DNA from 4 places in the Pantoea sp. Lij88 genome. Region 2 is predicted to be linked to each of the others. Evidence: predicted binding sites of a transcription regulator. Region 2 holds the regulator's gene; each other region holds the start of a gene.
What was found. Region 2 encodes LexA, which represses DNA repair genes until DNA is damaged. Its sites were predicted from a motif close to TNCTGTATGTACATACAGNA; they were not measured.
Positions count from the first base shown of each region.

Region 1: the regulator LexA is predicted to act here: its motif matches at 3,970-3,989, upstream of mutH (DNA mismatch repair endonuclease MutH).
Region 3: the regulator LexA is predicted to act here: its motif matches at 3,757-3,776, upstream of sulA (SOS-induced cell division inhibitor SulA).
Region 4: the regulator LexA is predicted to act here: its motif matches at 1,414-1,433, upstream of PU624_RS11525 (DinI-like family protein).

Region 1 covers NZ_CP118269.1:794,136-799,549, forward strand. The annotation lists gene lysA (diaminopimelate decarboxylase) at 1-239, shown strand, start outside; gene PU624_RS07660 (GNAT family N-acetyltransferase) at 243-692, shown strand; gene PU624_RS07665 (NADP(H)-dependent aldo-keto reductase) at 733-1,773, opposite strand; gene PU624_RS07670 (YgdI/YgdR family lipoprotein) at 1,914-2,132, opposite strand; gene PU624_RS07675 (TerC family protein) at 2,251-2,961, opposite strand; gene mutH (DNA mismatch repair endonuclease MutH) at 3,061-3,738, opposite strand; gene rppH (RNA pyrophosphohydrolase) at 4,423-4,950, shown strand; gene ptsP (phosphoenolpyruvate--protein phosphotransferase) at 4,963-5,414, shown strand, end outside.
Region 2 covers NZ_CP118269.1:3,706,536-3,711,949, reverse strand. The annotation lists gene plsB (glycerol-3-phosphate 1-O-acyltransferase PlsB) at 1-1,181, opposite strand, end outside; gene PU624_RS21225 (diacylglycerol kinase) at 1,310-1,678, shown strand; gene lexA (transcriptional repressor LexA) at 1,784-2,398, shown strand; gene dinF (MATE family efflux transporter DinF) at 2,497-3,819, shown strand; gene PU624_RS21210 (CsbD family protein) at 3,985-4,197, shown strand; gene zur (zinc uptake transcriptional repressor Zur) at 4,284-4,805, opposite strand; gene PU624_RS21200 (conjugal transfer protein TraF) at 5,256-5,414, shown strand, end outside.
Region 3 covers NZ_CP118269.1:2,601,980-2,607,393, forward strand. The annotation lists gene helD (DNA helicase IV) at 1-252, opposite strand, end outside; gene PU624_RS16035 (YccF domain-containing protein) at 376-816, shown strand; gene yccS (YccS family putative transporter) at 800-2,959, shown strand; gene PU624_RS16045 (TfoX/Sxy family DNA transformation protein) at 2,956-3,585, opposite strand; gene sulA (SOS-induced cell division inhibitor SulA) at 3,796-4,287, shown strand; gene ompA (porin OmpA) at 4,638-5,414, shown strand, end outside.
Region 4 covers NZ_CP118269.1:1,669,524-1,674,937, reverse strand. The annotation lists gene yedD (lipoprotein YedD) at 1-330, opposite strand, end outside; gene PU624_RS11535 (DUF6388 family protein) at 574-897, shown strand; gene iraP (anti-adapter protein IraP) at 997-1,296, opposite strand; gene PU624_RS11525 (DinI-like family protein) at 1,472-1,711, shown strand; gene PU624_RS11520 (hypothetical protein) at 1,750-2,016, opposite strand; gene PU624_RS11515 (hypothetical protein) at 2,167-2,508, opposite strand; gene PU624_RS11510 (hypothetical protein) at 2,495-2,878, opposite strand; gene PU624_RS11505 (helix-turn-helix domain-containing protein) at 3,015-3,647, shown strand; gene PU624_RS11500 (hypothetical protein) at 3,705-3,953, opposite strand; gene PU624_RS11495 (hypothetical protein) at 4,268-4,468, shown strand; gene PU624_RS11490 (glycosyltransferase family 17 protein) at 4,507-5,394, opposite strand.

The sequences.
Region 1 (5,414 bases), 1.0 Mb from region 2:
GCGAATCGGGCGATGTCTTTACCCAGCTGGAGGGCGGCATGGTTGAACCGCGCGCGATTCCGGCGGCGAAAGTGGGCGATTATCTGGTGTTCCACGACACCGGCGCTTACGGTGCCTCCATGTCCTCTAACTACAACAGCCGCCCGCTGATCCCGGAAGTGCTGTTTGAGCAGGGCCAGCCGCGTGAAATCCGCCGTGCGCAGACGATTGAGTCATTACTGGCGCTGGAAAGCGATTAACCCATGAAAATCGTCTCGCTCAGCGATGCGCCACAGTTTGCCGATCGGGTCATCAACTGGCAGTGGCGGGCATTTGGTGAAGCCAGTAGCCGCGACTTTTTCGCCAGTGTGGTGAACAGCAGCCTGAACGGTGCGGACTTTCCGGTCACCTTTGTCGCCGTTGAGGCGGGCAGGGCGGTCGGCACAGTGGGATTCTGGCGCTGCGACCTCATCAGCCGCCAGGATCTTTTTCCGTGGCTGGCGGCGCTCTATGTGGATGAGTCGGCGCGCGGCAAAGGTGTCAGTGAGGCGCTGCAGCAGCATGTCATTGCTTATGCACAGGCGCGCGGCTATCCACGGTTGTGGTTATGGTCAACGTTTGGCGGCTACTACGAACGGTCTGGCTGGCTGCCGCAGGGGGAAGCGCTGGAGTATCCCGATAAACCGGTAAAACTCTATTATCGCGATCTCTGAGAGAGGCCAGCCGCCATGGCGGCAGCTGGCAAAGGAGAGCTTAGGGTGCCGGATAGGTATAACGACGGTGGATTGCCTCAATGCCTTCCAGAATTTCTGCATTTAAGGTCAGATTGAAACTGTCGATATTGACCTGCAGCTGCTCAAGCGTCGTGGCGCCCAGCAGCGTGCTGGCGACAAACGGCTGCTGACGCACATAGGCGAGCGCCATCTGCGACGGGTCGATCTGATGCTGCTGAGCCAGCGCCACATATTCGGCAATCGCCTTTTGTGACTGCTCGCCGCTGTAGCGGGTAAAGCGGCTGAACAGCGTGTTGCGTGCGCCCGCAGGCTGCGCGCCATTCAGGTATTTACCGCTCAGCGTACCAAACGCCAGGCTGGAGTAAGCCAGCAGTTCTACGCCTTCATGCTGGCTGATTTCGGCCAGACCCACTTCAAAGCTGCGGTTCAGCAGGCTGTAGGGATTCTGGATGCTGACGATGCGCGGCAGTTCATGTTTCTCCGCCAGCTGCAGATAGCGCATCACACCCCACGCGGTTTCGTTCGATACCCCGATATAACGAATCTTACCGGCACGCACCTGTTCGGCCAGCGCTTCCAGCGTCTCCAGCAGCGTCACCTGCGCGGTGGTCTCGCTGTACTGATAGCCGAGCTTGCCAAAATAGTTGGTCTGACGCTGCGGCCAGTGCAGCTGGTAGAGATCAAGGTAGTCGGTGTTAAGGCGTTTCAGGCTGGCATCAAGTGCGGCGCGGATATTTTTACGGTCCAGCGCCATATCCGGGCGGATCGACGCATCATTGCCGCGCGAAGGGCCGGCGACTTTACTGGCCAGAATGATTTTGTCGCGGCTGCCGCGCTGTTTGAGCCAGCTGCCAATATAGTGTTCGGTCAGACCCTGGGTTTCCGGGCGCGGAGGCACCGGATACATCTCGGCGGTATCAATAAAGTTGATGCCGGAACGGAGTGCTAAATCCAGTTGAGCATGCGCGTCGGCTTCGCTGTTCTGTTCGCCAAACGTCATGGTGCCCAATCCCAGCTGACTCACTTCCAGCGTGCTGTGAGGAATACGATGATAGTGCATTGCCAGCTTCCTTTTCTTTATGGAATGGAATGTTGTGTTCTCAGGGACTATAGCGCGAGCAATGGCGGGGAAGGAAGGGGGAAAAGTCGGGGAAATCACCTGCCAGCGGGGAATCGGTGGCAGGGGATTAAATCGGGCAGTTAACGTTCAATGATCGTTGAGACCTCATCGCTGTTAATCTGCACCATGTGGCCCGTCTGGTCGGTGTACTCCACCAGGCCGGTCTCTTTATCAATGCTCGGCTTGCCTTCCGTCATGATCATCCGGCCATCTTTGGTCGCCATGACATAATCAGAACTGCATCCACTTAAGAATGCGGCGGTTACCATTACCAGTGCTACTCCTGCCAACCCTTTCATCACGCCTTATCCTCGCAAATGGTCAAGTGCAAACAGTGTAGTAATAAATGGTTTTGCCGGCAGGGTTAATCGCAGAAATCTGAAAGTAACCGGGCGAGCAGGCTCGCCCTTGACTTTATCAGGCGTGCTTTTTCTTACTGCGCATCAGGTTAAGACACTCAACGGCCATCGAGAAGAACATCGCAAAATAAATGTAACCTTTTGGTACATGGACCGCAAAACTCTCCAGAATCAGGGTAAAACCGACCAGAATCAGGAAAGAGAGCGCCAGCATTTTCACCGACGGATGGCGTTCAACAAATTCACCAATCGCGCGTGCGGCGAACATCATCATCAGGACGGCAATCACGACGGCTGCCATCATAATGAACAGATGATCGGAGAGGCCGATCGCGGTGATCACGGAGTCCAGACTGAAAATAATGTCGAGCATCATGATCTGCACAATCGCGCCGAGGAACGAATGGACGCGGGTGTTATGTTCGCCTTCGCTGCCTTCGATCGTTTCATGGATCTCCATGCTCGATTTCCACAGCAGGAACAGTCCACCAAAAAGCAGGATCAGATCGCGCGCCGAAAAGGCATGATCCATCAGCGTAAACAGCGGGTTAGTCAGACGGGCAACCCACGCGATTGAGGCCAGCAGGCCAAGACGCATCAGCATCGCGCCCATCAGACCAATGCGACGTGCGCTGGCTTGCTGGTGCTTTGGCAGTTTAGCGACCACCAGCGACAGGAAAATGATGTTATCAATACCCAGCACCACCTCAAGGATGGTCAGGGTGCCCAGCGCCAGCCAGGCGTTGGGATCAGAAATCCACTCAAACATACCGACATTCAATCCTAAACGAAAAGTAAACGGCGATTATACGCATTCAATTCACCGATCTCCCACATAATTGCGACATCTCAGCGCGAGTGGCGACATTCAGAGGAGAAAATGCCGCGCCAGCAGTGGCCCGGTGAAGCTTTTCTTTAAATAGAAACCGCGCGGCAGCGTCATGATGGGCTGGCCCTGATCGCCTATCCCCTCTGTCAGCGCTTTGCTGTTGGCGGCTTTAGGGCGGATCTGCAGCCAGGCGCCATGACGTGCGGTAATCTGCTCAACGCGTCCCAGCACAATCATATCCATCAGCTCTTCCCAGTCCTGACGCAGCATTTCATCTTCTTCCGCATCCGGACTCCACAACAGCGGCGCGCCGACGCGACGTTCCCGCAGCGGAATCTCCCGCCCGCCTTCAACCGGGATCCACAACACCCGCGCCAGTTTGTGACGCACATGGCTGGTGAGCCAGGTGACGCCGCTGTTGCCGGTCAGCGGTGCGACGCAGACAAAGGTGGTTTCCAGCGGTTTTCCCTGCGCATCAATCGGGATGGTTTTCAGTTCGATACCCAGATGGGCAAAGTCCTGTTCCGCTTTGCTGCCTGCGCTGGCACCGAGATGCAGTTCCAGCAGCATGCCGACCCAGCCTTTGTCGCGCTTAAGATCCACAGGCATGGGCAGACCGGCGCGAGCGGCCAGCGCTTCCAGTGTTAGCCCGGCTAAGTGCTGTGCGCGTGCCAGCAGGCTGGCCTCATCTTCGGGTGGTCCTGGCAGGTAACTCATGTTGATTACTCGCAATGATTAAAATTTGTACAGTGGCGGCTGGGTATATCTTTTCGCTAAAATAAACCGCGTCAGGGATCGATAATAACATGATAGATCATGCTTTTTTTAGCGGATCGCCTTCCCACTTTCAGCGGACAGTCAGGGTTATCCCAGCTTACCCGCAACAATGAACAGGATCTCCAGCCCGGTTATCCACAGAAAAATGGGATAACCCCCGTTTCCGTGCGGTACTGGTTCCATTTACAGCCTTGACTTTTCCCGAACTGAGCATAATTTCGCCTCTCTGGCCTAACCCTGAGCGATTAACTGTGGATAAAAAGCAGTGTGCTTATATTTTAAGCAATTGTCAGCTGGCGCGAAAATATTCGCGATGTATGAAACTTTTATGGCGGGCGGGATCGATTTAATTCTATTAAAAATCATAGTGATGAGCTGTTAACGCTTTTCGGTCCGCAGGTGACCTCAGAAAAGGTTATTCAGTTAACTCCCGCGTTCTGCACAAAGCTATCCACAGAAAACGTGAATAAGATCGATCTTTTTCGCAGTCTTTGTTTATAACTTTGCCTTTTTCTGTGAGTTATCCCGGCTTTGATGGCTGAACCCCCCATGAATCCAGTGGTTTACCGCCTGTAAGGAGTGTGAAACAATCAGCGCATTCAAATTTTGCTTTGAGGTAGTCCGGTGATCGATGATGATGGCTACCGCCCGAATGTTGGTATCGTAATCTGTAACCGGCAGGGACAAGTGTTATGGGCCAGGCGCTTTGGACAGCACTCCTGGCAATTTCCTCAGGGAGGCATCAATCCCGGTGAAACCGCAGAACAGGCGATGTATCGCGAACTGTTCGAAGAGGTCGGCTTACACCGGAAAGATGTTCGAATACTTGCCTCTACCCGCAACTGGTTGCGTTACAAGTTGCCAAAACGTTTGGTGCGTTGGGACACAAAGCCGGTATGTATCGGCCAGAAACAAAAGTGGTTTCTTCTGCAGTTAATGTGTAATGACGCGGATATCAATGTACAGCACAGCAGCACGCCGGAATTTGACGGCTGGCGCTGGGTCAGTTTCTGGTATCCGGTGCGTCAGGTTGTCTCCTTTAAGCGCGACGTCTATCGTCGGGTAATGAAGGAATTCGCTGGCGTGGTGATGTCTATGCAGGAGAGTGCGGGGCAGCGAAATAATCCTGCCCATCGACGTAAGAGAGGATAGGCCACGCCCTTTATGCTCACTCAGTTGCGCGAAATTGTAGAAAAAGTGGCGAGTGCGCCGCGTCTCAATGAAGCACTCGACATCCTGGTCAATGAGATCTGTCTGGCGATGGATACGGAAGTCTGTTCCGTTTACCTCGCCGACCAGGACCGTCGCTGCTATTACCTGATGGCGACGCGCGGACTCAAAAAACCGCGTGGCCGCACCGTAACGCTGGCATTTGACGAAGGTATCGTCGGTTTAGTGGGCCGTCTGGCCGAACCGATCAACCTTGCTGACGCCCAGAGTCACCCCAGCTTTAAATATATCCCCGCAGTGAAAGAGGAGCGCTATCGCTCCTTCCTCGGCGTGCCTGTGATCAGCCGTCGCCAGCTTCTTGGCGTGCTGGTCGTGCAGCAGCGCGAACACCGTCAGTTTGATGAAAGCGAAGAGTCATTCCTGGTCACGCTGGCTACCCAGATGGC
Region 2 (5,414 bases):
CGACCGGTACGTGAACGGCCTCCTTCGACAAAGTACTCAACTGAATAGCCGCGGGTGAACAGCTCGCCGAGATATTCGCGGAACACCGTGGCGTAGAGCTTATTGCCTTTAAAGGTACGACGAATAAAGAAGGCGCCCAGACGACGGAAAATCGGGCCGGCTGGCCAGAAGTTGAGATTGATACCGGCTGCAATGTGCGGCGGCACCAGACCCTGATGATAGAGCACATAGGAGAGCAGCAGATAATCCATGTGGCTGCGATGGCAGGGCACATAGACAATCTCGTGGCCATCCTGCGCCAGCTGACGAACCTTTTCGCCGCCATTGACGTTGATGCCCTGATAGAGACGACTCCAGAGCCAGCCCATCACACGGTCGGTGACGCGAATGGCTTCGTAGGAAAAGTTTGCAGCGATCTCCTCCATCATCTCGACGGCGTTCTGCTGCGCTTTCTCATGGGAGATTTTTTTGCTGCGTGCTTCATCTTCAACGGCTTTTTCAATCGCTTTGGATTGCAGCAGACGATTAAACAGATCCTGACGCGCCGGTAAACGCGGGCCAATTGCCGCCAGTCGCTGACGGGCAAAATGGATGCGTGCCACACGAGCCAGCTTCTGAGCAATCGACTTATCCGTACCGTGTTCCGTGGCCATGCGGCGCAATGAGACGGTCGGCGAGAAGCGGACGAAACTGTCGCGTCCATGCCAGATCACGGCAAAGAACTTCTGCACGCCGTTCAGCAACCGCAGATGTGGCGTGGGTTCGCCCTGAACTTCACGTCCTGGTGCGCGGCCAAACATCACGGTGACCGGCAGCATTTGAATATCGAGCTTAGGGTTATTGCGATGCAGGTCCAGGTAATCGTGAAAGATTTTTACCGATTCCACGCTGGGCACAAAATAGGGGAAGACGCGCGGGCCATCATGGATAAATACGTGGCGCGGCAGCAGTGAACCATCAATCTCCAGCGGAGAAAGCGGGTCGGGCAGATGATGCCGCAGACACTGTGCGCGTAAAGTCAGTAAGTCGGCCTTCGAATCGTAAGGCAAAACATACATAATAGGTCGGGTCGGATCCAGACCATGTTCAGACACGGGATCGGCCGGAATGGCCTTACTTTTTACCAAAAACGACAGTGGTAAATTAAGCAATTTGTAATAGAGTTTACGCCAACCTGACATAGACAACATGAAGCCTCTTGTTAGCAAAGCGCCGCAAGCATAGCAGAAAGTGCAGCGAAGATCTGTGGTGGTGCCAATTGCACGCAGCCCAGACATTGACGTCAATCCGATGAAAGGGTTCCCACATCATGGCAAATAATGCCACCGGACTTATCAGAATAGTAAAAGCCGCAGGTTACTCATGGCAGGGACTGCGCGCCGCCTGGCAACATGAAGCGGCGTTTCGCCAGGAAGCACTGGCTGCGCTGGCCGCTATTATTATCGCGTGCTGGCTGGATGTCGATGTGATCTCCCGCATCCTGATGATTGGGGCGGTGGTGCTGGTGGTCATTGTCGAAATCCTCAATAGTGCCATTGAAGCGGTGGTTGACCGCATCGGTCAGGAGCACCATCCCCTGGCGGGCCGGGCAAAAGACATGGGCTCGGCGGCGGTACTGATCAGCATCATACTGGCCCTGTTTGTCTGGGTCGCGCTGCTCTGGACACATTTGCGATAAGCCTTCCATAACGCGCCTGAGGGCGCGTTTTCCCTGACAATCGGTTTCCATTTCGCCAATACCTGTATATACTCACAGCGACTGTATAAACAACCAGGGGGCGGGATGAAAGCATTAACCAGCAGGCAGCAGCAGGTCTATGACCTGATTCGCGACCATATTTCTTCAACAGGCATGCCGCCTACGCGTGCAGAGATTGCCGCGCAGCTGGGCTTCCGTTCGCCAAATGCGGCAGAAGAGCATCTGAAAGCGCTGGCGCGTAAAGGCGTCATCGAGATCGTTTCCGGTGCATCGCGCGGCATTCGTCTGTTAATGGAAGAAGAGGTTTCAGAAGGGCTACCGCTGATTGGCCGGGTTGCTGCCGGTGAGCCGATCATGGCGCAGGAACATATCGAAACCCACTACAAAGTGGATCCGGGCCTGTTCAAGCCGTCTGCCGATTTCCTGCTGCGCGTCAGCGGAATGTCGATGAAAGATATCGGGATTATGGATGGCGACCTGCTCGCGGTACATAAAACCCAGGATGTGCGCAACGGCCAGGTTGTGGTTGCCCGCATTGATGATGAAGTGACCGTTAAACGCTGGAAAAAGCAGGGTGCTATCGTGCATCTTCTGCCGGAAAACAGCGATTTCGACCCGATTGTTGTCGATACCCGTGCACAGTCGCTGACCATTGAAGGTCTGGCAGTGGGCGTGGTGCGCAACGGCGAGTGGCTCTGATTCTGAGGGCTGCGTGCATTCGCCTTTTCTGATGCTATTCTGTCTGCCCTAATTTTGTCGCCTGCTTAACGGCAGCGACACTGAGCACGGAACGGCGAATGCGCTTTATCACGGCAACGGATAAAAATCTCTGGCGGCTTGCGCTGCCGATGATCCTTTCAAATATCACCGTTCCTTTACTGGGAGTGGTCGATACTGCAGTTATTGGTCATCTCGACAGCCCTGTCTATCTTGGCGGGGTTGCGGTCGGGACCACAGTGACCAGCTTCCTCTTTATGCTGCTGCTTTTCCTTCGAATGAGTACCACTGGCCTTACGGCGCAGGCATTTGGTGCGGGCGATAAAGCCGCTCTGGCACGCGCGCTGACGCAGCCGCTGATTATTGCGCTGCTGGCAGGTGTACTGTTCATCGCTTTGCGTTATCCGATTATTCAGCTGGCGACCCATCTGGTTGGCGGCAATCCTGATGTACTGGAACAGGCGGCGCTGTTTATTCAGATTCGCTGGCTCAGTGCGCCTGCCACCCTGGCAAACCTGGTCATACTGGGCTGGCTGCTGGGCGTGCAGTATGCACGCGCGCCGGTGATCCTGCTGGTGGTGGGCAATCTGGTGAACATCGTGCTCGATCTCTGGCTGGTGATGGGGCTGCACTGGGGTGTCGCGGGGGCGGCAACCGCCACGGCGCTGGCGGAGTACATCACGCTGATCGTCGGCGGCATCATGGTCTGGCGGGTGTTAAAGCTACGCGGTATTTCGCTAAGCCTGCTGAAGCAGAGCTGGCGCGGTGACAGCGGACGGCTGCTGCGACTGAACCGTGACATCATGCTGCGCTCTCTGATGCTGCAGCTCTGTTTCGCCTCCCTGACCGTGCTGGGCGCGCGACTGGGTCCGGACGTGGTGGCGGTTAACGCGGTGTTGCTGATGTTCATTACCTTCACGGCCTACGCGCTGGATGGCTTTGCCTACGCGGTTGAAGCGTTTGCCGGCGAAGCGCACGGCGCAAAAAATGGCAGCAAACTAATGCTGGTCTGGCACTCTGCCTGTCGGCAGGCGGTGGTGGTGGCGCTGTTCTTCTCACTGGTCTATGCCATTTTTGGCCCGCAGATCGTTACTTTGCTGACCTCTCTTGAGTCACTCCAGCAGACAGCTGACCGCTACCTGGTCTGGCAGGTCATCATGCCGCTGATCGGCGTCTGGTGTTATCTGCTGGATGGGATGTTCATCGGCGCGACGCGCGGACGCGAAATGCGTAACAGCATGGTTGTGGCGGCGGCCGGCTACTTTCTGACGCTGCTCAGCGTACCGGTGCTGGGTAACCACGGCCTGTGGCTGGCGGTGACGGTTTTCCTGGCGCTGCGCGGCCTGTCTCTGTGGTTCATCTGGCGTAAGCACTGGCGTCAGAACAGCTGGTTTGACGCCTGATTCTGCGGGGCTGACTCAGAGTGATACAGATTATTCCGTATTATTCCACGGTTATTAAATTGGCTACTACAATTAACTTTAAGCAGCGCAGTTAACCAGCGCTTTATATCGTTATTTTGTTAAGTAGCAAGATAATCATTAAACCCCGAGGATTGAAGGTCTGCCATGAATAAAGACGAAGCGAGCGGCAACTGGAAGCAGTTCAAAGGTAAAATGAAAGAGAAATGGGGCAAGCTGACCGACGATGATATGCAGGTTATCGAAGGTAAACGCGATCAGCTGGTCGGCAAAATCCAGGAACGTTACGGCTATGCGAAAGATGAAGCAGAGCGCGAAGTGACGGACTGGGAAGGCAAGAACAAAGATCACCGCTGGTAATCAGGTACCCTGATAATCAGCTGAATGCCTTCCGGTGCGCCCGCATCGGAACGGTACAGGGATGGAGCAGCACAAGGATGTGCAGATTACCCGCGTTTCCCCCGCTTTTTTCCCTCATCCTGATGATCGTGTTCGCAGTTTTCATGATGCGTACAGGCTTCTACTGCAGCACAACTTTCACACAAACCATGCGCTTCAATCACGCTATGGCGTAATGCAAACTCCGCTTCACCCGCCAGCGTCGCGATAATCTTCTCCACGCCCTGCGCCTGTTTCTCTGTAACGGCGGCACAGCGGTCACAGACCAGCATCACCGACGTATGGGCTGGCGCCTCAAAGTGGTGACACATGACGTAGCTGTTGTTGGACTCCACCCGATGAATGAAACCCTGCTCCAGCAGGAAATCCAGCGCACGATAGACGGTAGGGGGTTTAGCCTGCGGTTCGCTGACGCGGAGCTGATCCAGCAGATCGTAGGCGCTGATTGAGCCGGGCTGTTCGGCCATCAGGCGCAACACTTCAGCACGCTGCGAAGTCAGACGCACACCGCGCTGCAGGCACATTTTTTCGGCCTGAATCAAAATTTGCTGCGACGTCATGTTGGTCATGAAAATTCTCCGCTGGATAAGTGATGTTATTTTATCACACATAGTTTCGCGATGCTGAGGTTGGTTTTTGCCTGAAAAAACAGCATTATTTGCCTGATAAAGCAGCATATTTAGAATTTAAGCCGTCTTCTATCTCAAATCTGACGATAAATCAGATCCATTCTTAATCCACCTGAAGCGGAATTTGTTGGCATTTTGCTTTGCATCTCACTGAGTTAAGAAGTAATGTTCAGAAAGACTTAAGAAAAGTCTGGCATTATTTGAAATACCCCGACGCAGTTTGAACAATTACAACGGTTTTTTGATTGGAAAACGTCCAATCCTTTGAATTAAGACACTGTTTCCTTTGAATTCACAGCAATAACGCGTTAGCCAGGGTTCACAATAGGGCTAACAAACTATTCAGTCGTTGAATGTTTCAATGACAATTTCTCAGGTGATGGCAGGCAAATGGTGAAAAAATCCGCTCAACGTTCAGCGCTGAAATACTCCGCTGTAGTGACCGCGCTTTTCCTTTCTTCTTCCGCCATGGCGGCAGGGACCTGGTATGATGCACGTAATGACGCCATGGGCGGCACCGGCGTTGCATCTTCTCTCTATGGCTCCGCA
Region 3 (5,414 bases), 1.1 Mb from region 2:
CAGATAGTGGTGAAAACGCTGCGTCTCCTGCCATTCCGTGCCGTGCAGCCTGACCACTTTTTCATCGGCCAGCAAAAATTCCAGCTCGCCCCAAACCAGCCCGCGCTTGCAGGCGATATCCAGTAACTGGTTAAAGGGAATCAGATACTCGTGCTTATCGCCACTGACTTCGACGCCCGCCGCCATCAGGCGGACACGATTATAAGGATGCTGGGCAAGCCGTTTGCCCATCGAGGTTGCTTTCAGTTCCACGCCGACACCAACGTCAGATAACAGGATTAAGGGGAGTTTACCTGTCAGACCCTTGGCGCTCCAGCCTTAAAACAGGCTAAACTTGGCGTCACATCTTGCGGAATGCAAAAGGAAAAGAAGATCATGCGCACCGTTTTAAATATTCTGAATTTTGTTCTGGGCGGCTTTTTTACCACCCTGAGCTGGCTGTTTGCCACGTTGATCAGCGTCGTGCTGGTTTTTACCCTGCCGCTGACCCGCTCCTGCTGGGAAATCACCAAACTTTCGCTGCTGCCGTTTGGCAACGAGGCGGTGCATGTTGATGTGCTTCGTCCTGAAAGTAAGAGTCATATTCTGAATACCGGCGGCACCTTTCTGAACATCTTCTGGCTGATTTTCTTCGGCTGGTGGCTCTGCCTTTCGCACATCTCTGTGGGCATTGTGCAATGCATCAGCATCATCGGTATTCCGGTAGGGATTGCGAACTTTAAAATCGCCGCGATTGCGCTCTGGCCGGTTGGACGCCGGGTGGTATCCGTGGAAGAGGCGCGTGCTGCGCGCGAAGCCAATGCCCGCCGCTATTAATATGATGTCGGATGCAGTGCCAGGCTGGCGAAAATATCTGTTTAACAGTACGTGGCGCTATCTGCTGCGGATCCTGTTTGCGCTGAGTGGCTGCGCCGCCATTCCCTGGTGGCTGCATCAGATTGAGTGGACAATCCCTTTAACACTGGGGGTTGTCGCGGCTGCGCTGGCCGATCTTGATGATCGCCTGGCCGGTCGCCTGAAAAATCTGCTGATTACCCTGCTCTGCTTCTGCATCGCCTCGGTTTCAGTCGAGTTACTGTTTCCTTATCCCTTTGCCTTTATTATCGGGCTGGCCATCTCCACCTGGGGTTTTATTCTGCTGGGTGCCCTCGGCCAGCGCTACGCCACCATCGCCTTTGGTGCGCTGCTGATTGCGGTCTATACCATGCTCGGTATCGGCCTCTTCAGCCAGTGGTATATGCAGCCGATGCTGCTGCTGATCGGTGCCCTGTGGTACAACCTGCTGACGCTGCTGGGCCATCTGATGTTCCCGGTCCGGCCGGTTCAGGAACAGCTGGCGGGCAGTTTTTCACAGCTGGCGCGTTACCTGGATGCCAAAGCCAACCTCTTCGACCCGGATGCGGGCGAGCAGGATGACGCCGCGTTTATTGATGCCGCGATGGTTAACAGCCAGTTGGTGGCGCAGCTCAACCTGACCAAGACCACTTTGCAGAGTCGCCTGCGCGGCGATCGCGGCTCACGCGGCACCCGTCGCAGTCTGCACTACTACTTTGTGGCGCAGGATATTCACGAACGGGCCAGCTCTTCCCATCTGCAATATCATCTGCTGCGCGGAGACTGGCGCTATAACGAAATTCTGTTTCGCTTTCAGCGCCTGCTGAATATGCAGGCGCAGGCCTGTCGCCAGCTGGCGCATTGCATTCTGATGCGTGAAAGATGGGTGCATGACAGCCGCTTTGAGCGCGCGTTTGAACGATTACAGAAAGCGATAGAACGTCTGGAACAGCATGAGCCTGAGGCGACGCATACCCGTGCGCTGTTCTGGCTACTGCGCAACCTGCGCGCTATTGATGCTCAGCTCGCCTCCATTGAATCTGAACAGACACTGGCCGGTGAAGATCCTCAGCACAGTGACAATCTGTTGTCGCGCGAAGGATTGAGTGGCTGGAGTGATATCCGGTTGCGCTTCAGCCGTCATCTCTCCCCCTCTTCGGCGCTGTTCCGGCATGCGGTTCGCATGTCAGTGGTGCTCTGTATTGGCTATGGTTTCATCCAGATCACCGGACTACAGCGTGGATACTGGATTCTGCTGACCAGCCTGTTTGTCTGTCAGCCTAACTACAGTGCCACGCAGCGACGGCTGGCCTTACGAATTGGCGGCACGCTGGCAGGGATTGCGATTGGTCTGCCAGTTTTATGGCTGGTGCCTTCGATTGAAGGTCAGTTAATCCTGATTGTGATTACCGGTGTGCTGTTCTTTGCTTTCAGGCAGGTACAGTATGCGCAAGCCACGCTGTTTATCACCCTGCTGGTCCTGCTCTGCTTTAACCTGTTAGGGGAAGGCTTTGAGGTCGCCCTGCCACGGGTGGTGGATACCTTACTCGGCTGTGGTCTGGCCTGGCTGGCTGTCGCATTTATCTGGCCTGACTGGCGCTTTCGTCAGTTACCGGCGGTGGCAGAACGCACACTGAAAGCGAACTGTCGCTATCTGGATGCAATCATGGAGCAATATCATCAGGGCAAGGATAACCGTCTCGCCTACCGTATTGCCCGCCGTGATGCGCACAATGCGGATGCGGAGCTGGCGTCGGTGGTTTCAAATATGAGCAGTGAAAGCCGCACCAGCCAGAAACTACGTGAATCGGCTTTTCAGCTGCTTTGCTCCAATCACTCTTTCCTGAGTTACATTTCTGCGCTGGGTGCCCACCGCGATAAAATTACCGCGCCGGAACTGCTGGCCTTGCTGGATGATACGGTTTGCTACGTTGAGGATGTGCTCCAGACGGATGTGGTCAGCGATGAGCATGTTGAGACGATGCGCCAGCAGCTGGCTCAGCGAATCAGCCAGCTGGCTGCAGATGCGGATACGCGTGCGCCGCTGGTGCTCCAGCAACTCGGTCTGCTGGTGGCCTTAATGCCTGATGTGGCTCGCCTGCGTCGCACGCTAATCACTGATTAGCCTTCGCCGCTTCGCAGGTCGGGATTTGATAAAAGTGTGCGCTGAAACCACGCGTTCAGCTCCACCCGGATGGCCAGCGGCAGCGCGGCGGCATGGTGGCCCGTGATCGCCCCCTGCAGCGCCAGCAGAGTCTGAAACCCCACGTGCTGGTTGATCGCTTTCAGCTTCAGCCAGCACTGTTTGGCCCCCATCTGATAGAGATGATTGACGGTCATAATACCCGCCTCGTACAGCATCATCTCCATGCGTACGCTGAGATTCGGCAGATCTTTCAGTCGCGGAGAGGATTGTCTGTCCTGTAACTCCAGCTGCGCCGTTTCTAAAGAAGCGGCTGAGAGCGCCAGCAGATGGTCAGGATCACGCCATAATGTTTCATCGACCCGAAAATAATTAAGGCTTACCAGTTTGCCCCTCTTGCGAAAGATCAGGGGTTGCAGCGGCCGATCGGTAATGTATTCCCGCAAAGGTTCACTGGCGCGCAGGTAGAGTTCATCTTTATTTATCAAGGCAAAAACCACACTTTCAACAGCCAGCGCATATCCCCCAAACTGGGTGCGGGACTCTATGGTTCCCAGCGGGGCCAGCTGGGCTCTGGAGCGCTCTACGACCGGATTCACCTTTTTCATTGCACCACCTCCATGTAAGAAATTTCTCGTAAATTACCTTGGGTATCAGGTAATTAGAAGATAGAAAAAAGCGTCAGCGGGTTCAATGAATAAATAGTGCTTCAACTAATCTTGTCGCGTTTTTGCGAGGCGTTTTCAGAAATTTGGGTTGATCTTTATCCAGGATGACAGTACTGTATATTCATACAGTCCACTGCTGGTGATTAACTTATGCGAACACAACATCCTAATAATGCACGCTATGCTCATCATTATGCGTCCTCTTCCGTTCCGGCCTCGCAGGGTGGTGGAATTACTGAGTTACGTTACAGCGAGCAGCCCGGTATGATGCAGATGATGCTGTTGCCGTTATTGCAGCAACTGAGTCAGCAGTCCCGCTGGCAGCTGTGGTTAACACCGGCGTATAAACTGAATCGCACCTGGCTGCAGGAATCGGGATTACCACTGGATAAAAGTATGCATATAGCGGATTCTGAACGTCTGAATGCCGTTGAAGCGATGGTTAAAGCGTTGCGTACAGGAAATTACAGTGTTGTTCTCGCATGGATTCCGTACGATTTGGATGAAGATGAGCGACGTCAACTCGAAAATGCGGCAGCTGAGGGTGAAGCGCTTGGCTTAATTTTACGGGCAAGCGGAACATCGGAAGCGCCTCTCAGACCGCAAAGTTCCATAAAAATTCAGTCGGATTTGTTTCATTAAGTAAAAATAAGAAGTTTCCCAGGCTATTTTTCTAATCTGTCGCCGCTAAACCACTGATTCTGTTAGTTCGAGCTGTGACAATGGTTTAGCGGGTTTTTCGGCCTTTTTACCGCGACAATACGACCACTCTAATTGTTAGAAATTATGTATAAATCGCTGTTTCTTTACAGAAGTGCCTCACATCATACTTGTAAGTTTCCAATCTCGTTGTAGACTTTAGCTCGCCAGGGTGCTCAATAACCTCCGTTTTTTGCGGTAGAGTCATAAGCGAGCGTTTTGACCCGGCGAAGGATTTAAACCAAGAGCAACCTTTTTGCTCATTGCCTATTTGGATGATAACGAGGCGCAAAATGAAAAAGACAGCTATCGCAATTGCAGTGGCACTGGCTGGCTTCGCTACCGTAGCGCAGGCCGCTCCGAAAGATAACACCTGGTACACCGGTGCTAAACTGGGCTGGTCTCAGTATCACGACACTGGTTACTACGGTAACGGTTACGAGAACAATGACGGTCCAACTCATGAAAGCCAGCTGGGCGCAGGTGCGTTCGTTGGTTATCAGGCAAACCCATACCTGGGCTTCGAGATGGGCTATGACTGGCTGGGCCGCATGCCTAACAAAGGCAATGTGACTAACGGCGCATTCAAAGCACAGGGCGTACAGCTGGCTGCTAAACTGAGCTACCCAATCAATGACGATCTGGACGTGTATACTCGTCTGGGCGGCATGGTATGGCGTGCAGATGCAACGCAGACTAACCCAACTACTGGCCGCATCAGCGACCACGACACCGGCGTTTCTCCGCTGGCTGCTGTTGGTGTTGAATATGCGCTGACCAAAAACTGGGCTACCCGTCTGGATTACCAGTGGGTTAACAACATCGGTGATGCACAGACCGTTGGTACGCGTCCAGACAACGGCATGCTGAGCGTAGGCGTTTCTTACCGCTTCGGTCAGGATGATGTCGCAGCTCCGGCTCCAGCGCCGGCTCCAGCACCAGCTCCAGTTGTTGAAACCAAGCGTTTCACTCTGAAGTCTGACGTTCTGTTCACCTTCAACAAATCTACCCTGAAGCCAGAAGGCCAGCAGGCTCTGGATCAGCTGTACAGCCAGCTGAGCTCAATGGAT
Region 4 (5,414 bases), 1.9 Mb from region 2:
CAGCCGGTCGTAACTCAGTTCACCATTCTCCACCACCAGCGGCATCACCCGCAGCTGACGTGTCACATTGACATAATCGCCGTCGAGACGCGTCAGTTTGCCCGGCTTCGCGATCACCCGCATCCACTGACGACAATCCAGCGTGCTGCCATCCGCATTAATGATCACGCTGGCTATCGCCTTGTCGTTGATCAGGCTGCTCTGTGGGCCGACAGTTTGCCAGGTTCCCTGCAGATCAGCGGGCGCCGGCGTCTGCACCGCGTTTTCATAATCGTTGATTTGCGCACAGCCACTCAGTGCCATCGCGGCAATCAGCATCCACTTTTTCATGTTTAATCCCTAAGATCACGTCAATGGCGGCTACGTTATAATTTTTCCACCGCGTTACGCAAGATATCTGGGTGTTCAAACACGACGCAGCCTGTGATTACAGCGCAATTTCACCGGCAGCAAGGTCAGGAGTCAGCGTTTTTACCGGCAAATCGCTGGCGGATGGGGTTCTCTGCCACGCCTGACAAGCGGGAGACAACCCGCTACACTGGCGCGCTGCAACAGACTTTCAGGAATATGAATATGAAAACGCCAGAAGCCTACTATGCCCAGGCACGCGAGATGTTTTTTACCGCGCATCCCGACTTTCAGTCTGCACTGGATGAATTAACCGAGAGCGATGCCCGTGCCGCTAATCTGTCACTGCGACAGCTGCGCGAATGGCATGCCGAACGCATCTATGCGGCCTTTTTGCGTCAGAAGAATCTGGATGGGATGATTTTCTCTATTCAGCTGGCTGAGCCGGATAAAGCGGTGGCGGCTGAAGCGATCGAGACCTATCTCAAGTCTCATGCTGAGTCACTGGGGATGAGCTGGGAAGAATTTTGCATTAAAAACGAGCTGTAATCAGTGCTGCGCTGAAGATGTCTGGCACCCACAGTGTGCCTGCACTGCCTCTGGAGATGTTGCCGGGCTTCAATCTCCAGAGGCGAATTTTCTCCGGCCCTACTCTCTCTCTTCCGTGGCTTTGCCTTTCACTTCTACATAACTTGCGACGGCGAGCAGACGATTAATGTGCGTCAGCAGCAGGTCAACATCAGACTGCAGAAACTCGGTCGAGGATTGCGAAGCGGTAATAATGGCATCCTGTACCGTTTCTGAAATGGTCAGCGAGTTGTCCTGTTTCGCCTGCACCAGCAGCGCTGCAACCAGCAGGGACTGCGCTTCAAGCTGCGCCGTCAATTCTTTTGCATCGACGTCCATCTTTGCCAGTTTTAGCAGAATATCAATTACCAGTTGTCGCATCGCGGACCTCCTGAAAAGTAAGCCGTCATTATGTCGCGATGCGTGCGTATTTTGCTAGTCGAAGATCGCGGTTTACGCGACATAAAATTTTTCGCGAAATAGGGCGCACTGCCTTGCTACTGTTTTTATTTACAGTATTATATGTCAGCGATTTTGCCCTGAATGGATTGCCATCATGTTTGTTGAGTTGATTTATGACAAGCGCAACGTTGCCGGTTTACCGGGTGCTCGCGAGATGATTCGTGAGGAGCTGGAAAAGCGGGTGCATCGGGTGTTCCCTGACATCGAAGTTAAGGTCAAGCCGATGGAGCGTAACGCGATTGATACGGATTTGAGTAAGAACGATAAAGCGACAGTTGCGCGGATTGTTGAAGAGATGTTCGACGAAGCGGAAATGTGGCTGGTGGCCGATTAATCCCTTAACGGCCACCGCATCAGTTAGCGGGAGATGACTTAGCTCTCCTGCTCGCTGTGATTAATTTCAATCTCGATGTCCTGAATAGCGGCATCCAGGTCTTCCAGCAGTTTACCCTGCTTGTTCAGCAACGCATCGATCCGGTCGGCGTTGGTCTTATCTTTATACTCACCGGCATCAAACGCTAACCAATGGCTGGAAAGGGTTTCGGTGTTGGTCTGCGCATAGTGGCGCATCTCTTTTAGCTGAGAAGTCACGTCACGCAGATAATCAGTTTTGGTCTTGGTTTCTGTTGAATCGCTCATGCTAAATTTCCTTCTGGTCAGTTATCCAAAGTGATTAGGCTTAGCGGTTCATCAACCGGCCAATCAGCGGGCCTGCATTCAGATACAAATGTCGCCCGGAGATTTAAAACTAGTCGATAATAGCGAAGCCGCACTAAGAATAATCGGAAGTTATGGTTTCTGAGCCGGTTTTGCTTCAGGCGCCTCACTGACAATGACGACCTCTTTAACTTTGGTGACCGTCTTTTCGGCGACGCGATCCGGTATCACATCGAGCTTACGCTGCAACGCTGAAACCTGATCGGTCAGCAGTTCCACTCTGTCATCACGCCGCGCGGCTATCACGCGATAATCCGCACGAATCTCCTCGACCCGCCGGTTTGCGGTGTTACTCACGTAAAGAAAAATAATCGTCATCAGGATGCAAATCATCGAACAGCTCAGCAGAATGCAGCCGAGGATAACTTTGCGTCGATATGACATAGGTGCCTTGGTGCTGTTAATCGTTGCCATCGCTGCGATCCTCCAGAGTTGAGATAAGCCGATCAATCTCATTACGAAATTTATCGTTGTGATCGGTTTCGGTCATAGCCAGTAAAATGCCCACCGCGTTTCTGATTAACCGAAGATCGGTTTCTAGTGTCGAGATACGCCGCAGATTCCTGTCGTGCCGTTCGCGCAGTTCATCATTTTCCTCCCGCATCATCTGGTTGCTCTCTTTCAGCAACACCACCTGCTCTTTGTAACTGGTTATAATTTCGCCGCCCGCCCGATTACTGGTTACGATTGACGCAATACCCGCCAATAACGGTTTCCAGAACAGTGCTGCTGCGCCCCCACCCAGAACTAACGCACCCATACTGGTAATAAGACTACTTTCCATGCCACACCCCTTTGTCCGGTAAGGTCTCTGGAACACACTGCGTGCTGATAAGCCACGTCCTCCGCCTGAAATTTAAGATTGCTTAAATACCACGCTTAAGTATACTTAAGTCACTCTCAACCAAAAAGTCAAGCTGATGAAAAACGAAACGCTGGGTGACCGCATCCGACTCCGACGTAAATCACTGCAGTTAACGCAGAAGCAATTGGCACAACAGGTAAAAGTGTCCCATGTAGCCATTTCGCAATGGGAAAAAGAGGAGACGCTGCCGCGTGGTGAGAACCTGTTACGGCTCGCCGAAGCGCTGGGCTGCGCCCCGGCTTTTCTGATAGATGGGGATGGACCTGTTTTCAGTGAAAGTGCTTATGGTGGTATGCACCAGATCCCATTGCTGGCGCAGCGCGATGTCGCGCAATGGCTGAATGACACCCGTTCTGTGCGGCATGAACTGCTGATGCACAACGACATGGCGCTTTCGCAGCAGAGCTTTGCCTTCCGGGTGGAAGAACAGGCGATGACGCCCGCGATTCTGAAGGATGATGTGGTGATCATCGATCCCAGCCTGGCACCTCAGCCCGGCGACTGCGTGCTGGCATTGCAGCAACAGGTCGCCCTGCTCCGGACCTGGCGTCAGCGCAACAGTGAAGATGGCGTCACGCTATTTGAACTGGCACCGGTAAATATCAATTTTCCCGAACTGCATTCCAGCCGGGATAGCCTGACGCTACTGGGTACGCTGGTGGAGTTACGCCGTTATCGCCAGCCATAAAAAAACCCGCAGGCGCGGGTTAACTTTTTATCGTACAACGAAGGTCCGGGCGGGCACTCAGAGGGCGTCAGTGAGTTGATCCACGATCACCTTGCCCTGCAGATCGGTCTGCATAATACGGTAATTCACCGGCCATGAGCGACGGGTACTGAGTTTATCGAACAGGGTTACACCGCCTTTTTTGACACCCTGGCGATTAACAATAATCCATTCGGTGACCTCTTCCTGACCACGATTTCTCAGGCTCACCGAACGTTGTTCGATTAACTGATCTTCGGCTTCAATCTTTAAATAGTCTCGTAACATAATTTCTATCTCCTGGTAACGCAGCTCACTATATGCTTTTTATTAATCCGTTCAATCGAATTTATTTATCGATGGTTTTATCGACAATGTGACCTGCCGCAAGCGAGACGACAGGTTTGTCCATTTCAGCCGCATCAATTCCCCGTTAGCATGATCATGCTGTACACACCCGAACATCGAAAAATGACGTGTTCAGTATGAGAGAAACTCCGATTAGCCCGCCTCTGGCGGGCTTTTTTTGGCGTCAATCTGATACGAATGCGGGATTCCAGGGCTGGTCTAGACTTAAGGGACTGGGACAAAAGGAGTGAAATATGTTTAAGCACAATACGAATGAAGAACGTAAGAAAGAAGGTGATGTCAGCAAAAGCCTGCCCGAAGCCGCGCCACATGCCGGTAATGCTTATGAAGAAGATGATCATCCCGCCACCGATGCCCCGAAAGATCATGGCGAAGTGCCGCGTAAAAACGATGACAGTCAGGATGATAAGAAAGATCCTTACAAAGCAGGCTGATGTGCAAGAGGCGCGCCCGTTGGGCGCGCTGGTATGCGTCAGGATTTAATCAGTTCCGCCAGCCGATGCTGATTTTCGACCAGCCAGTCAGGAAAGTGTTCAGTCGTAACCGGCACGATCTCCATCCTTCGCGGACGATTCCAGATATCAATATTGTTCTCAACGCAGCGCCGGATGTGATCCGGATTGTTGAATTCAGGACAGTTATGTTCGGTATGAGAGATTGTCGCCATTTTTTCACTGATGCGCGCATCGCTCATGACCCATGAAAAATGCCACCCACCCTCTTTAATCACCTTTGTCCGGACATTGAGCCACTTACGGCGCCACCAGCTTTCGCGGATCGGGGTACCCCGGCGCTTAACGTTGCGCAGCAATTCAGGCTGGCCCAGGAAAAAGGTGCGCAGGGTCTTAAAGGTCACCATTTTCGCTAGTGTGGCACAGCGTGGTGTACCGTCGTTGTTTAATACCCGGACATTGAATTTAAAATTAAAATACTGCTGATGCAGCGTTGTGCAAAGATGACGATGGCTGAATGCTTTAATCGCTTCAGGCCGGGGAATTTCATCGACGTCTGAGACAATAATAATATCGTCATCCTGTGCGCCGACCAGGCCCTGCATGATCTGATTACGTGCAGTGGATTCATTTTCCCAGGGATCTGTTTCGCCCGCTTTAACCAGAGAGCTATTCGATTTAAAGGCCTGCTGATAAAATACAGGCTCAATATCATTGACGACATAAATAATTTTATCGCGGAAGCGGGCAAACTTTTCAATATTAAAATTAAGCTTGCATCGGCGTTTGCCGGTAAACGTATATTGCGATTCCACAATCACAAACCGGTCAACCACATGCTCAAGCGTGTTCAGACGCATCTCAAGCAGGATGTCTTCGTCATAGTATAAGAAGCAGTCATAAATCATAATAATCAGAGGCACTTAAG